Regions from separate parts of the Streptomyces sp. NPDC047049 genome, predicted to be linked through region 3. Evidence: riboswitches for the same ligand, from Rfam matches in the RefSeq annotation. Region 3 holds a riboswitch; each other region holds the start of a gene.

The links. Region 3 has a riboswitch for cobalamin ahead of ABZ851_RS27905 (CbtB-domain containing protein). Riboswitches for the same ligand answer to the same signal wherever they lie in the genome.
Region 1: another riboswitch for cobalamin. It lies ahead of metE (5-methyltetrahydropteroyltriglutamate--homocysteine S-methyltransferase); the one in region 3 lies ahead of ABZ851_RS27905 (CbtB-domain containing protein).
Region 2: another riboswitch for cobalamin. It lies ahead of ABZ851_RS07215 (HoxN/HupN/NixA family nickel/cobalt transporter); the one in region 3 lies ahead of ABZ851_RS27905 (CbtB-domain containing protein).

What each region holds. Positions count from the first base shown of each region.
Region 1 is NZ_JBEYVM010000017.1:104,897-109,198, reverse strand. It holds gene metE (5-methyltetrahydropteroyltriglutamate--homocysteine S-methyltransferase) at 1-2,252, opposite strand, end outside; cobalamin riboswitch at 2,409-2,625, opposite strand; gene ABZ851_RS28870 (aldo/keto reductase) at 2,878-3,936, shown strand; gene ABZ851_RS28865 (tetratricopeptide repeat protein) at 4,239-4,302, opposite strand, start outside.
Region 2 is NZ_JBEYVM010000002.1:705,769-710,070, forward strand. It holds gene ABZ851_RS07210 (VOC family protein) at 1-381, shown strand, start outside; gene ABZ851_RS07215 (HoxN/HupN/NixA family nickel/cobalt transporter) at 449-1,645, opposite strand; cobalamin riboswitch at 1,643-1,855, opposite strand; gene ABZ851_RS07220 (alpha/beta fold hydrolase) at 2,020-2,868, opposite strand; gene ABZ851_RS07225 (MarR family winged helix-turn-helix transcriptional regulator) at 2,865-3,476, opposite strand; gene ABZ851_RS07230 (hypothetical protein) at 3,640-4,065, shown strand; gene ABZ851_RS07235 (nucleoside/nucleotide kinase family protein) at 4,022-4,302, opposite strand, start outside.
Region 3 is NZ_JBEYVM010000016.1:65,807-70,108, reverse strand. It holds partial or broken gene ABZ851_RS27925 (RibD family protein) at 1-140, opposite strand, end outside; gene ABZ851_RS27920 (creatininase family protein) at 133-888, opposite strand; gene ribA (GTP cyclohydrolase II) at 1,004-1,684, shown strand; gene ABZ851_RS27910 (CbtA family protein) at 1,858-2,607, opposite strand; gene ABZ851_RS27905 (CbtB-domain containing protein) at 2,623-2,841, opposite strand; cobalamin riboswitch at 2,885-3,050, opposite strand; gene ABZ851_RS27900 (histidine phosphatase family protein) at 3,151-3,723, shown strand; gene ABZ851_RS27895 (SPW repeat protein) at 3,860-4,300, shown strand.

The sequences.
Region 1 (4,302 bases), on a different contig from region 3:
ACCTCGGGCCAGCCGCGGGTCTTCAGACCGCAGTCCGGGTTGACCCACAGCCGTTCGGCCGGAATGGCCTCAAGTCCCTTGCGCAGCAAGGACATTGTCTCGTCCACGCCCGGTACGCGCGGCGAGTGGATGTCATGGACACCGGGTCCCACCTCGCGCGGATATCCCGCCGTGGCGAGCTCCCCGGCGACCTGCATATGGGAGCGGGCCGCCTCCAGACTGATGACATCGGCGTCGAGATCGTCGATGGCGCGCAGGATGTCGCCGAACTCCGCGTAGCACATGTGCGTGTGGATCTGGGTGTCCGGACGGACCCCGCCGGTGGTGAGGCGGAACGCCTCGGTGGCCCAGTCCAGGTACGCGGACTGGCCGGCGGCGCGCAGGGGCAGGGTTTCGCGCAGTGCGGGCTCGTCGACCTGGATGACCGACGTTCCCGCCGCCTCCAGGTCACGCACCTCGTCGCGCAGGGCGAGGGCCACCTGCCGGGCGGTCTCGCCCAGCGGCTGGTCGTCGCGGACGAAGGACCAGGCGAGCATGGTGACCGGGCCGGTGAGCATGCCCTTGACGGGCCGGTCGGTGAGCGACTGGGCGTAAGTCGTCCAGCGGACCGTCATCGGCTCCGGCCGGGAGATGTCCCCGGCCAGGACCGGCGGGCGGACGTAGCGGGTGCCGTAGGACTGCACCCAGCCGTGCCGGGTGGCGAGGTAGCCGGTGAGCTGTTCGGCGAAGTACTGCACCATGTCGTTGCGCTCCGGCTCTCCGTGCACCAGGACATCGAGGCCGGCCTTCTCCTGGAAGGCCAGAACCTCGCGGATCTCGGCCGCGATGCGCTCCTCGTAGCCCGCGGTGCCGATCCGCCCGGCCCGCAGGTCGGCGCGGGCCGTGCGCAGTTCGGCGGTCTGCGGGAACGAGCCGATGGTGGTGGTCGGCAGCGGCGGCAGCCCGAGGTGGGCGCGCTGGGCGGCACTCCGCTCGGCGTACGCCTGCGAACGGCGGCCGTCGGCATCGGTGACGGCCGCGGCGCGGGCGCGCACGGCCGGGTCGTGGGTGAGGGCGGAACGCGTACGGGAGGCCAGGCCGGCGCGGTTGGCGGCGAGTTCGGCGGCGATGGCGCCGGTGCCCCGGGCCAGACCGCGCGCCAGCGTCACGACCTCCGCCGTCTTCTGTCGGGCGAAGGCCAGCCAGCGGGCGATCTGCGGGTCGATATCGCGCTCGGCGGCGGCGTCCAGCGGGACGTGCAGCAGGGAGCAGGAGGTCGACACATCGACCCGCTCGGCCAGGCCGAGGAGCGTGCCCACCGTGGCCAGCGACTTCCCGAGGTCGTTGATCCACACATTGCGGCCGTCGACGACACCGGCGACCAGCCGCTTGCCGGGCAGTCCGCCGACCGCCGCCAGCTCCCCGAGGTTGCCGGCCGCGGCGCCGGTGAAGTCCAGCGCCAGCCCCTCGACGGGCGCCTTCGCCAGTACCGGCAGCGCCTCGCCCAGCCGGTCGAAGTACGAGGCGACCAGCAGCTGGGGACGGTCGACGAGGGAGCCGAGGTCGCGGTAGGCGCGGGCCGTGGCGTTCAGCTCGGCGGGGGAGCGGTCCTGCACCAGCGCCGGTTCGTCCAGCTGCACCCACTTGGCGCCGGCCGCCCGCAGATCGGCAAGGACCTCGGCGTAGACGGGCAGCAGCCGGTCGAGCAGCGTCAGCGGATCAAAACCGGGCGCCACACCGGGCGCGGGCTTGGCCAGCAGCAGATAGGTGACCGGCCCGACGAGGACCGGACGAGCGGTCAGACCGAGACCCAGCGCCTCGGTCAGCTCGGCGACCTGCTTGGCGGAGTCCGCGGCGAAGACCGTGTCCGGCCCCAACTCCGGTACCAGGTAGTGGTAGTTGGTGTCGAACCACTTGGTCATCTCCAGCGGCGCCACCTCCTGTGTGCCGCGGGCCATCGCGAAGTAGCCGTCGAGGGCGTCGTCGGCGACGGCGGCGCGGTGGCGGTCCGGGACGGCGCCGACCATGACGCTGGTGTCCAGCACATGGTCGTAGTACGAGAAGTCGCCGGTCGGCACCTCGTGGACACCGGCCTCGGCGAGCTGCCGCCAATTGCCGCGGCGCAGTCCGGCGGCGGTGGCGCGCAGGGCGTCGGCGCCGACGCGGCCCTTCCAGTAGCCCTCGATGGCCTTCTTCAGTTCACGGTTCGGCCCCTGACGGGGGTAGCCGTGCACGGTGGCGCGTGCTGCCGCGGCTGCGGACGTGCTGGTCACGGAACTCTCCTTCGCGAGTATGTCTCCATGGACCACGGGACGGGTCGAGGACGCGAAGGGACGGCGATCCGGACGGGCCCCGGCGCCAACAAGCCGGACGTACCCGTCTGATGTCCGCCGACCCGCCCTCGAGGTCACCGAGATCTCCCCGCGCACCGGTCGCACGGGGGCACTGGCAGGTCTTCGGACTCGCGGGCACATCCACCAAGGCGGACATCTACTGGCCGTCGCTTCCCAGACCCGGCCGGGCCCAGTGCGTATGACGGCGGTCGTTCCCACTCACCGCTGCGGGGCAGTCCCGGACTTCCACCGGGTTCCCTCTTACGACGCGCCTGCCTGGCGGACAGGGCGAACCATTGCCCGGCCCACCCTAGGGCATGGGTTCCCGGGGGTGTCTCCGTAAAGGATGTTCCCCAGGACATGGCTCCGTAGGGGGTGTTCCTCGGGGACGTCTCCCCAGGGCACACCGGCAGGGCCCGCTCGCCCGCTCGCTCGCCCGCCCGGTCCACGCCGCCGAAGAGGCCGGAACCGGACCCCCACGCCCGGCCGCGCCTTGCGTTGGAGGGCGCTCCAGCTCCTAGCGTGAACGCACTACCGGAGAGCTGCGCTGATCGAAGGGAACCACGTGCGCTACACACTGTTCGGCAGGACCGGCCTGCGGGTGAGCGAGCTGAGCCTGGGGGCGATGACCATCGGCGAGGACTGGGGCTGGGGCGCCGCCAAGGACACCAGCCGCCGGATCCTGGACGCCTACGCCGAGGCCGGCGGCAACTTCGTCGACACCGCCAACAACTACACCGACGGCACCTCGGAGCGGATCCTGGGGGAACTGCTCGAAGGCCGCCGGGACCGCTTCGTGCTGGCGAGCAAATACACCTGCGCGACCCGCAAGGGCGATGTGAACGCGGCGGGCAACCACCGCAAGAACCTGGTCCGGTCGGTGGAGGAGAGCCTGGAGCGCATGCGCACCGACCATCTCGATGTGCTGTGGGTGCACGCACGGGACAACTTCACGCCCGTGGAGGAGGTGATGCGGGCGCTCGACGACCTGGTGCGCTCGGGAAAGGTGCTCTACCTCGGCGTCTCCGACTGGCCCGCCTGGGAGATCGCGCAGGCGAACACCCTCGCCGAGCTGCGCGGCTGGACCGCGTTCGCCGGCTCGCAGCTGCGCTACAACCTGCTGGAGCGGACGCCGGAGCGCGAACTGCTGCCGCAGGCCCGCGCCTTCGACCTGGCCGTACTGGCCTGGGCGCCGCTCGCGGCCGGCCGGCTCACCGGTAAGTACCGCCGCGGGGAGAAGGGCCGGCTGCATGCCGTCGGCGAGGCGGACCGGTCGGACCACCACACCGAGGAGACCGTCACCGCGGTGCTGGAGATCGCCGAGCAGGGCGGCTGGAGCCCGGCGCAGGTGGCGCTGGCGTGGCTGCGCGGCCGGCCCGGCAACATCATCCCGATCATCGCCGCCACCAAGGAGAGCCAGCTGCTCGACAACCTCGCCGCGGTGGAGGTCACGCTCGACGCCGACGCGCAGGCGCGGCTCGACCGGTGCAGCGCGGTACCGCTGGGCTTCCCGCACGACTTCCTGCGGGAGCCGGGCATCACCGAGAACGTCTACGGCGACCGCTGGGCCGAGATCGACGACCGGCGCTCCACCTACCGCCGGACGACGAGCGAGATCCGCTGACCGGCGCTGCCACTGCCTCCGCCTCGCGACGCACGGAGTGGCGTCGGCGCCCGGGCGGCCGGACACCCTTGCCATTGGTACTGGGACAGCTGCCTTGGTAATCCGGCCGGGCACCGCTCTTGCGCTGGTCGGTGGTGGCGTGCTGGTGGTGAGCGCCTGCAGCCCTGCCGACGGTGCGCGCGGCATCCAACTGTGCGCACCGCTCGTCGTTGTAGGCACTGGGCGGCACGTACGGAAACGGCGGCGGGCCGCGCCGTCGCGGTGGTGCGACGACCCGGCCCTGGCCAGGTGAGCGAGGGGGATCAGCTCGAGTAGCGGCTCAGCAGCCCCTGGGAAGCCAGCGTGCGGTAATCCTGCGCGCCGAGC
Region 2 (4,302 bases), on a different contig from region 3:
TTCCTCAGTGCTCGCGGCTCACTCAACGATCACGATCTGGCACTGTTCGCGGTGGGAGCACAGGCACCGGGACCCGAGGCCGGGCGGGTCGGGCTCTACCACCTGGCCTGGGAGATCGGCACGCTCGGTGAGCTGGTCGCGGCCCATGCGCAGCTCGTCGAGCGGGGTGCGCTGGTGGGATCGAGTGATCACCTCGTTGCCAAGTCGCTGTACGCCAAGGATCCGGACGGCAACGAGTTCGAGGTGATGTGGCGGGTCCCGCGGGAGGACTGGCCGGGACCGGACCAGCCGGAGCGGCTGCGGCCACTCGATCTGGCGGAGGCGCTGCAGCGCTGGGGACCGGATCTGGCGACGGGGGCGGCGGCCGGCTCGGCCACCTGAAGGGGCGGCGGTGTCCCGGCGCCACTACGGGCGCCGGGAGGTCTGCGGGGCGTAGGGCCCACGCGCCTCAGGAGTCCGGCGTGGCAGGCCCGTCCGGGTCCGCCTGCTCCGTCGGCCGGGTTCGCTGTGCTCGTTCCGCCCGCTCCGCCCAGCGCTTTTCGACGCCGGTCAGTCGCCAGTACGCCAGCGCCGCGGCCCACACCACCACGAACAGGCCGACGATGAGGAAGCCGACATTGTCGAGGTCGAGGCCGGAAATCCAGCCGGTCAGCGGGTCGTTGAGGGCGAGTTTCTCGTGCAGCACGGTCACCAGCTCGATCGTGCCGATGAAGAAGGCGACGGCGATCGACAGGCCGGTGATGGTGAGGTTGTAGTAGACCTTGCGCACCGGGTTGGAGAACGCCCACTGGTAGGCGAAGTTCATGAAGGTGCCGTCGAGGGTGTCGAAGAGGCTCATGCCGGCGGCGAAGAGCAGCGGCAGGCACAGCACGGCGTACCAGGGCAGGCCGGCCGCGGCGCCGCTGCCCGCCATCACCATCAGCGTCACTTCGGTCGCGGTGTCGAAGCCGAGCCCGAAGAGGAAGCCGAGCGGGAACATCTGGCCGGGACGGGAGATCGAGCGGGTGAACCGTCCCAGGAAGCGGTTCATGAAGCCGCGCGAGTCGAGGCGCTGCTCCAGCTCGGCCTCGTCGTAGTGGCCGTTGCGCATACCGCGGAAGACCCGCCAGATCCCGGCCAGCGCGATCAGGTTGAGGGCGGCGATGAGGTAGAGAAAGCTCCCCGAGATCGTGGTGCCGATCGTGCCGAGGATCTGGTGCGTACGGGACTCGTCGTTGAGCAGCGTGCCGGCGAGCTGGGCGCCGCCCGTCACCAGGGCCGCCATCACGACGACCACGCTGGAGTGGCCCAGGGCGAACCAGAAGCCGACCGAGACCGGCCGCTTGCCGTCGGCCATCAGCTTGCGGGTGGTGTTGTCGATGGCGGCGATGTGGTCGGCGTCGAAGGCGTGCCGCATCCCGAGGGTGTAGGCGGTGACGCCGAGCCCCACGCCGAATACCTGGCTGCCCACGGCGTAGTGGTGCGGCACCACGAGCAGGAAGAGCACGCCGAAGGCGATGACGTGGAGGCCGGTTATGACGGCCATCAGGCCCGCGGTGCGGACGGTGTCCTGCCGGCGCCAGCGGAACGCCGCGGAGGCAGGGGTGGTCGGGGTATCGGTGGACAGGGCCATCCGGCGGTCACGCTCCAGCACCTCGTGGATCACTTCGTGAGATGCCGTGGCCGGTCTCCTGGCTTACGGGTGCACGCGCCCGCCCCGCCTTCCCGGCCGCGGTCGCGGTCAGTGGCGCCGCAGGCGCGCCGTGCGCCTGCGGAAGGGGCGGAAACTCCCCGATCACAGTGGCGAGGGCCGCTCCGGTCTGGAACCCCAAGGTCCGTCACCGGCTTCCCGAACACCACGGCCCGGTCACTCTAACTGCCGGGGGGTGGTCGCTGCGGCCCCGGTCGCCTTTTGCGCCGGCGGTCTCGGGGAGGGAGTCGTGGTCCGCGGCGGAGCAGCAGACCGCGGCAGTCCTCAGCAAGCCTCAGCCTCAGCAGGCCGCAGTGGGCCCCAGCGGTCCGCAGTGCCCTCAGCAGCCCTCAGTAGTCCAGGGAGGAGAGGAAGGCGTGGAGTTCGTGGTCGAAGAGTGCGGTGTTCTCCAGATTGACCATATGCGCCGCGCCCGGTATCCGGACTCTTCGGGCGCCGGGAACGGTCAGCGTGATCGCATGGGCATTGGCGGAGATGTCCCTGCTGTCGAGGTCGCCGTCGAACACGACGGTGGGCACCCGTATCTCGCTCAGGCGGTCGGCGGCGCCGGCTTCAAGGGGTATGCCGGCGCCCGCACCCTCGGCATGGACCTCCACATTGGCCTCGGCCGAGGCGCGCATCCGCTCACGGAATCCCGGGTGCACCGCAAAGGGCTCGCGGTGCGGTCCGTCCACCCACATCCGCAGGAAGTGCTCGACATAGCGTTCCGCGCCGTCCGGTGCGCCGATCGCCGCCACCTGCGCCTTGATGTGTTCCAGGAGGAAGGGGTCGGTGAAGGCGCGGCCGCTGATGCCGGGGGAGGCGAGCGCGAGGGCCGTCACCCGCTCCGGGCGGGCTATGGCCGTGTCGAGCGCGACCCGCGCGCCATGGGAGAGGCCGACGAGGACGGCGTCGGGAACATCGAGGGCGTCGAGCAGGGCGCACAGGTCGTCGTGGTTCGCGTAGTCCCCGGTGACGGTCGAGGACAGGCCGTGACCGCGGAAGTCGTAACGGATCGCGCGCAGGCCGGAGTTCACCAGCCAGGCGAACTGCTCGTCCCACATGTGCTGGTCGAGCATGCCGCCGTGGAGCAGCACCACCGCGGGGCCCGAGCCGGCCGTTTCGTAGAACAGCTCACCGTCGTCGACCGGCACGAGCCCGTTGTCGATCTCGGACCAGTCGGTGATTCCTCGGGTCATCTTGCGGGCCGTCCTTTGTGTACCGGATGCGATGAGGTGGGCGTGATGCCATTGTCGTCGCTCTTGCCGCTGCTGCCGCAACTGCCGGTTTCCTCCGGTGTTACGCGTGAACCGTCCGCCAGCTGCCGGAACTCCTCGCCGAGCCGGTCCAGAACGTGCAGCGTCGTGCGGACGTCCTCGGCGGACAGGTCGGTCAGCCGCTGCCTCAGCTCCGCCGCCTCGGATTCCCGGACACCGCGTATCGCCTCCGTGCCCTCGTCGGTGAGCCGGATCAGGGACGAGCGGCGGTGTGCGGGGTTCGGGGCGGTCACGACCAGGCCCAGCTCGACGGCGTGGTTCACCCAGCGCTGCACCGGCTGCCGGTCGAGCCCCATCCCGCGCGCCAACTGCGGCACGGTGCGCGGGCCTTCGGCGCGCAGCGCGTCCAGCAGCGCGTGCTCGCCGGCGGTCATGCCCGTGCCCACCAGCTCGTGTTCCACCGCGCGGACGACCGTGCGATGCAGCGGCCACAGGCGTCGGAGGACGCCGTACAGCAGGTCTTCGGTGGGCGACGGCTCTCCGCCGTCGGCGTTTTTCGCGTCTCCGGCAGGCTTCTCACTGACACTCATGATGTCAGGATGACATCGCTGATGTCGTTTGGGAAGGGGGGCTTCGCGGAAAGAAAGAGAAAGGAAGAGGAGGGAGAAGGCGGCGGGGTGACAGGGGCTCGTGCGGCCGGTCGATGGGGAGCAGTCGCTGAGAAGCGACGAGGGAAAGAGAAGGGGACGGTGGATGAAGGTCGGTTTGTTGCGTGCGGTCGGGGTGGCCACGGCCGTGTACGGAGTGGCGGTGGCGGCGCTGCCCGAGCTGCTGGCCCGGCCCTCCGGGCTGGCCGACGCCCGGGGGCGGACCGGGCCGGCGACCCGTACCGCACTGCGCCCGCTGGCCTGGCGGGACGCGGTGAGCGGGCTGGCGATGACGCTGGCTCCGGAAGGGCCGGCTCTGCGTACCGCCGCGTATGTGCGGATCGCGGCGGACTTCGGGGACGCCGTCCTGCTCGGTGCGACGCTGCCGGGGCGCGGCCGGAAGCTGTCGGCGGTGGCGGTGTCCGTCGGATGGGGTGCGCTGTCGGTGGCCGGGCTGCTCGCCGACCGGCGGCGGTGGGGGAGCGGGGTCATGCGCTCGGTGGAGGTGGGGCCTCTTCGGGTGCGAAGGTGATGACGAGGTCGGCGCGGTCGCGGGTGGCCGCCACCACACGGGCGTTGGCCTCGTCCGAGGTGTGTACGAACCGCTCGGCGTCGGCGCGCGGACGTCCGAACCGCTCGTGCCGGCCGACCAGCCGCCGGATCCGTTCCGGGGTCTCCAGCTCCACGTACCAGACCTCGTCGAGCAGCGCCCGGACCCGCGGCCACGGGGCGGAGTCGAGGAGGAGGTAGTTGCCCTCGGTGACGATGA
Region 3 (4,302 bases):
ACCGCTTCGGGCGTGGCGGGCCGGTCCCAGCGCGGCCCGCCGTCCCCGTCGGCCACCCATCCGGCGGCCCGCGCCGCTTTTGCGGTACGGACCGCCCGCAGCCGCTCCCAGGCGGCCGCCGTGTCGAGTACCTCAGTCATGGTCTTCCGTTCCTGCGCCGAACAGCGCGGCATATTCGTCGAATGCCTCGACCAGGCCGGCCAGCAATTCCCGTCCCTTGTGGGCGGAGGCCAGCGACGGGCGCCCGATGACCCCGGATTCGGTATACGCCGGCATGCCGAGCGTGAGCAGGTGCTTCCGGTCATCGGCGACGCAATCCGCCGATTCGTAGCCTTCCTTGACCAATTCGGGATGGGCGTACAGCAGAATGGACGTCTCGGCCTCTCCGGCATGCATATCGGTGTGCCCGGAGGTCTGCACCCCGGCCCGGGTGCGCGCGGCGTCCCAGTCGGCCGATCCGGGGAAGAGCGCCATCCGCATGCCGCGCCCCGCGGATTCCTGAACGACATTGCGCAGCACGTAATTTCCACCGTGTCCGTTCACGAGAATCAACGTGCCGATACCGGACTTGCGGAGCGAATCAGCGATGTCCGTGACGACCGCATGCAGGGTGCGCGCCGAAATGCTCACCGTCCCCGGCCAGGCGGCGTGTTCGTGGGAACAGGACACCGTCAGCGGCGGCAGCAGCTGCACGGGACGGCCGGCGGCCACCTCCCGGGCGATGGTGCAGGCGATGACGGTATCGGTGGTCAACGGCAGGAAGTCACCGTGTTGTTCGAAGCTGCCGATGGGCAGCACGGCCATCGTCGGCCGCCGTGTCCGTACGTCCTGTGTGGTGTCCGCCGGCAACAGGCCGGGCGCCGGAGTCGGGTGTCCCGAAGCGGTCATCGTGTGCTGCGGCCTTTCGTCGCTGACCCACCGAGTCATGGTTCTCGCAGCATACTTGTTGTGTTCTGAGTGACTACCGTCGATCCATTCCCGCCGCGGGTACGATCGCGCCATGATGGACGCCGACAACGATGCCCGCCCCGACCTCCGTGTCGCAATCGATGATGCCCTCGGCCGCAAACCCGATGTGGAACAGGTGGTGACGGCCAGGCTGCCCACCACATATGGTGAATTCCTCGCCGTCGGCTATCTGGACCGCCGTACCGGGATCGAGCAAGTAGCTCTGGTCCACGGTGAGGTCGGGGGAGAGACGGTGCTGACCCGGGTGCATTCGGAATGCCTCACCGGTGATGTCTTCTCCTCCAGCCACTGTGAATGCGGCGATCAATTGGACGCCGCGCTACGGGCGATCGTGGCGGAAGGGCGCGGCATTCTGGTCTATCTCCAGGGCCACGAGGGCCGGGGGATCGGCCTGTTGGCCAAGCTCCGGGCGATGAAGCTGCAGGAGGGCGGGCTGGACACGGTCGAGGCGAACATCGCGCTCGGGCTGCCGGTCGACGCCCGTGACTACGCCGTCGCCGCGGAGATGCTGCTGGACCTCGGCGTCCGGTCGGTGCGGCTGCTGTCGAACAATCCGCGCAAGCGCGAGGCGCTGCTGCGGCACGGCATCGCCGTCGCCGAACAGGTCCCGCTGCTGATGACGCCCCGTGCGGAGAACATCCGCTACCTCCGCGCCAAACGGGAGCGCCTGGACCACGATCTGCCGCATCTGGACGGCATCCCCGGCCTGTCCTGAAGGTCCTCACGAGGCGCGGCGCCCCGTGCGTGCGGCCGCTTGAGGACACGCCCCGCACCACGGGAAACGCACCACAGGGAACCGCGCCACGGGAACCCGCACCACGGGAACCCCCACCACGGGAAAGGGCCCGCGACATCCGGCGTCGCGGGCCCTTCCTCGGTCACGCGGGATCAGGAGACGGCGGGTGCCGCCTCGGCCGCGGTGGCCCGGGACCGGGTCGGCACGACCCGCTCCGCGAGGTGGCCGAAGACCAGCCCGAAGGCGCTCCACAGCACCAGTTGAATGGTGATCGCCGACAGCCGGAACTGCCAGAGCAGCGTGGCCGAGAAGTCGTGCGGCACCTCGTTGACGGCCGGCAGGAACGCATAGGCGAGGCCGATGGCGACGACGAACGCGGCGCCGGCCGCGACCGCCGCGTACCAGTTGCCCAGCTGCGGAGCCAGCCGCCGGCCGAGGATCGTGGCGGCGACGGCCAGCAGGATGCCGAGCAGCATCATCAGGAAGTACAGGGCGGTGCGTTTGCCGATCGTGTCGGGGTCACCGACGGACGGCGGATTCGCCGGGTACTTCAGGAACGGGACGAGGTAGACGGCCAGCAGCGCCGCGCCGGAGAGCAGCGCGGCCGTGGCGCGGGCACCGAACCTGCCGATCCGCCCGAGGGCGAAGCAGAAGGCGAGTGCGGCGATGCCGCCCAGTGCCACGCCGTAGACCAGCACGCCGGTGGCCAGGCCCGCCGTGGACTGCACACCGCGGCTGACGACCTCCATCTCGTGTTCGTGGCTGTGTGCTTCCTCGAACGCGATGGCGGCGTCCACCTGCGGTTCGCCCAGCAGATAGGCGACGACGAGGGCCAGGACACCGGCGGCCAGACCGGCGAGCATCCCGCGCACCAGGAGGTTTCTGATGGTGACGGAGTTCATGGATGCGCCGTCCGATCAGTGGCAGGGGAAGCCGAGCAGGTGGCGCCCGTCGTGGACCCACTCGTGGACCTCCGTGCCGGAGAGCAGCGAGGTGGCGCCCTGCTCCGCGCCGATGAAGTACAGCAGAACGAGCATCAGGACGCCGAAGAACAGCGCCCAGGGGGCAATGGCTTTGAGGGGGAGCGGGGCCGGGGTGACGGCGCCGGTGGCCGGCGGTGCGATGGTCTGGGCCATGGCGGAACCTCCTGTGCGGGGAACTCGCGTCCCTGTTCGTGGAAGTGCGTAACGACATGCCGGGTCTGGCTCGCCCGGTTCCGGCCCTGTTGGGCTGGAAAAAACCGGACATACAGTGGCGCGACCGCGCCGGGATCCCACCGGCTTCCGTCATGTCGTCGTCAATATCATCGGGAACGTACCGCGAACCCGACCCCGGGCCAAGGCCGCGGAGGGGGCGGAGTGGTGCGGGGCGCGGCGCGTGGGCCGGGCAACTCCCTTGTGCGGGTACGGCGTTGCCGGTGCCGGTGAACAGCGAAAGAAGAGGTCATGACAACTCGGGTGATGTTGGTCTCACCGGCCGCGGGCGACGCCCAGCGCGAGGTGCGGTTCGACGACGACGGCCCGCTGAGCGAGGCCGGGCTGCGCCGCGTCCGGGAGGCGGCCGGAACGCTCGCCGCCGCCGGCCGGACCGTTGTCTCGCCCTCCGCCCGGTGCCGGAGCACGGCCGCGGAACTCGGTCTTCCGGTCCGTCCCGCGCCGGAGCTGGCGGGCTGTGCGATGGGTACCTGGCGCGGCCGCACCCTGGCGGAGGTCGCCGACGCCGAACCGCTCGCGGTGTCCGCCTGGCTGTCGGACCCGGACTTCGCGGGGCACGGCGGGGAGTCGCTGCGGCAGCTCTGCGACCGGGTCGGGGCCTGGCTGACGCGGATGGCGCCGGCCGCGGGCCGGGTGCTGGCCGTGGTCGAGCCGGATGTCGTCCGCGCGGCGGCGGTCTGCGCGCTCGGGGTTCCCGTGGAGGCGTTCTGGCGGCTGGATGTGCCGCCGCTGACCGTGACCGAGCTGAGCGGCCGCGGCGGGCGCTGGAATCTGGGTCTGGGGCGGGCGCCGGACCGCAGGTGACGGCGGTACGGCCGTTGTCCGGCAAAATTCGCTTGCCACTTCATCTACACATAAAGGCGACATAAGCGCAGAATAAAAAGTGCGAGGCCCGATGCCACGCGGAACGGCCAGACCGCGAGTGAAGGAGGCGAGTCGCATGGCCGACGTCTCACACCACAGGGGAGATCTCGCAGGTCACCCCGATGCTTCTGAGATGCAGGCTCGGTACGAGCGGGTGCTCGGCGGGCGTGACGTGGTACTCGTCGACGGGCCGGTGTTGCTGGTCGGTCTGTACTGCGCCGTCTCGCCCTGGATCCTCCACTTCACCGCCGCACAGCCGGCGCTCGTGACGCACAACCTCATCCTCGGTATCGCGATCGCCCTCCTGGCGGTCGGCTTCACGGTCACCCCGGAGCGGATGTACGGCCTGAGCGGCGCGATGTGCGCGATCGGTGTATGGATGATCATCTCGCCCTGGATCGTGGGCAGCAGCCCGGACGCCGGTGTCATCTGGAACAACGTCGTCATCGGTGCCCTGACGTTCCTGCTGGGTGCCATGTGTGTCGCCGCAGCGTCGAAGAGCCGTCGCGGCACGTGACG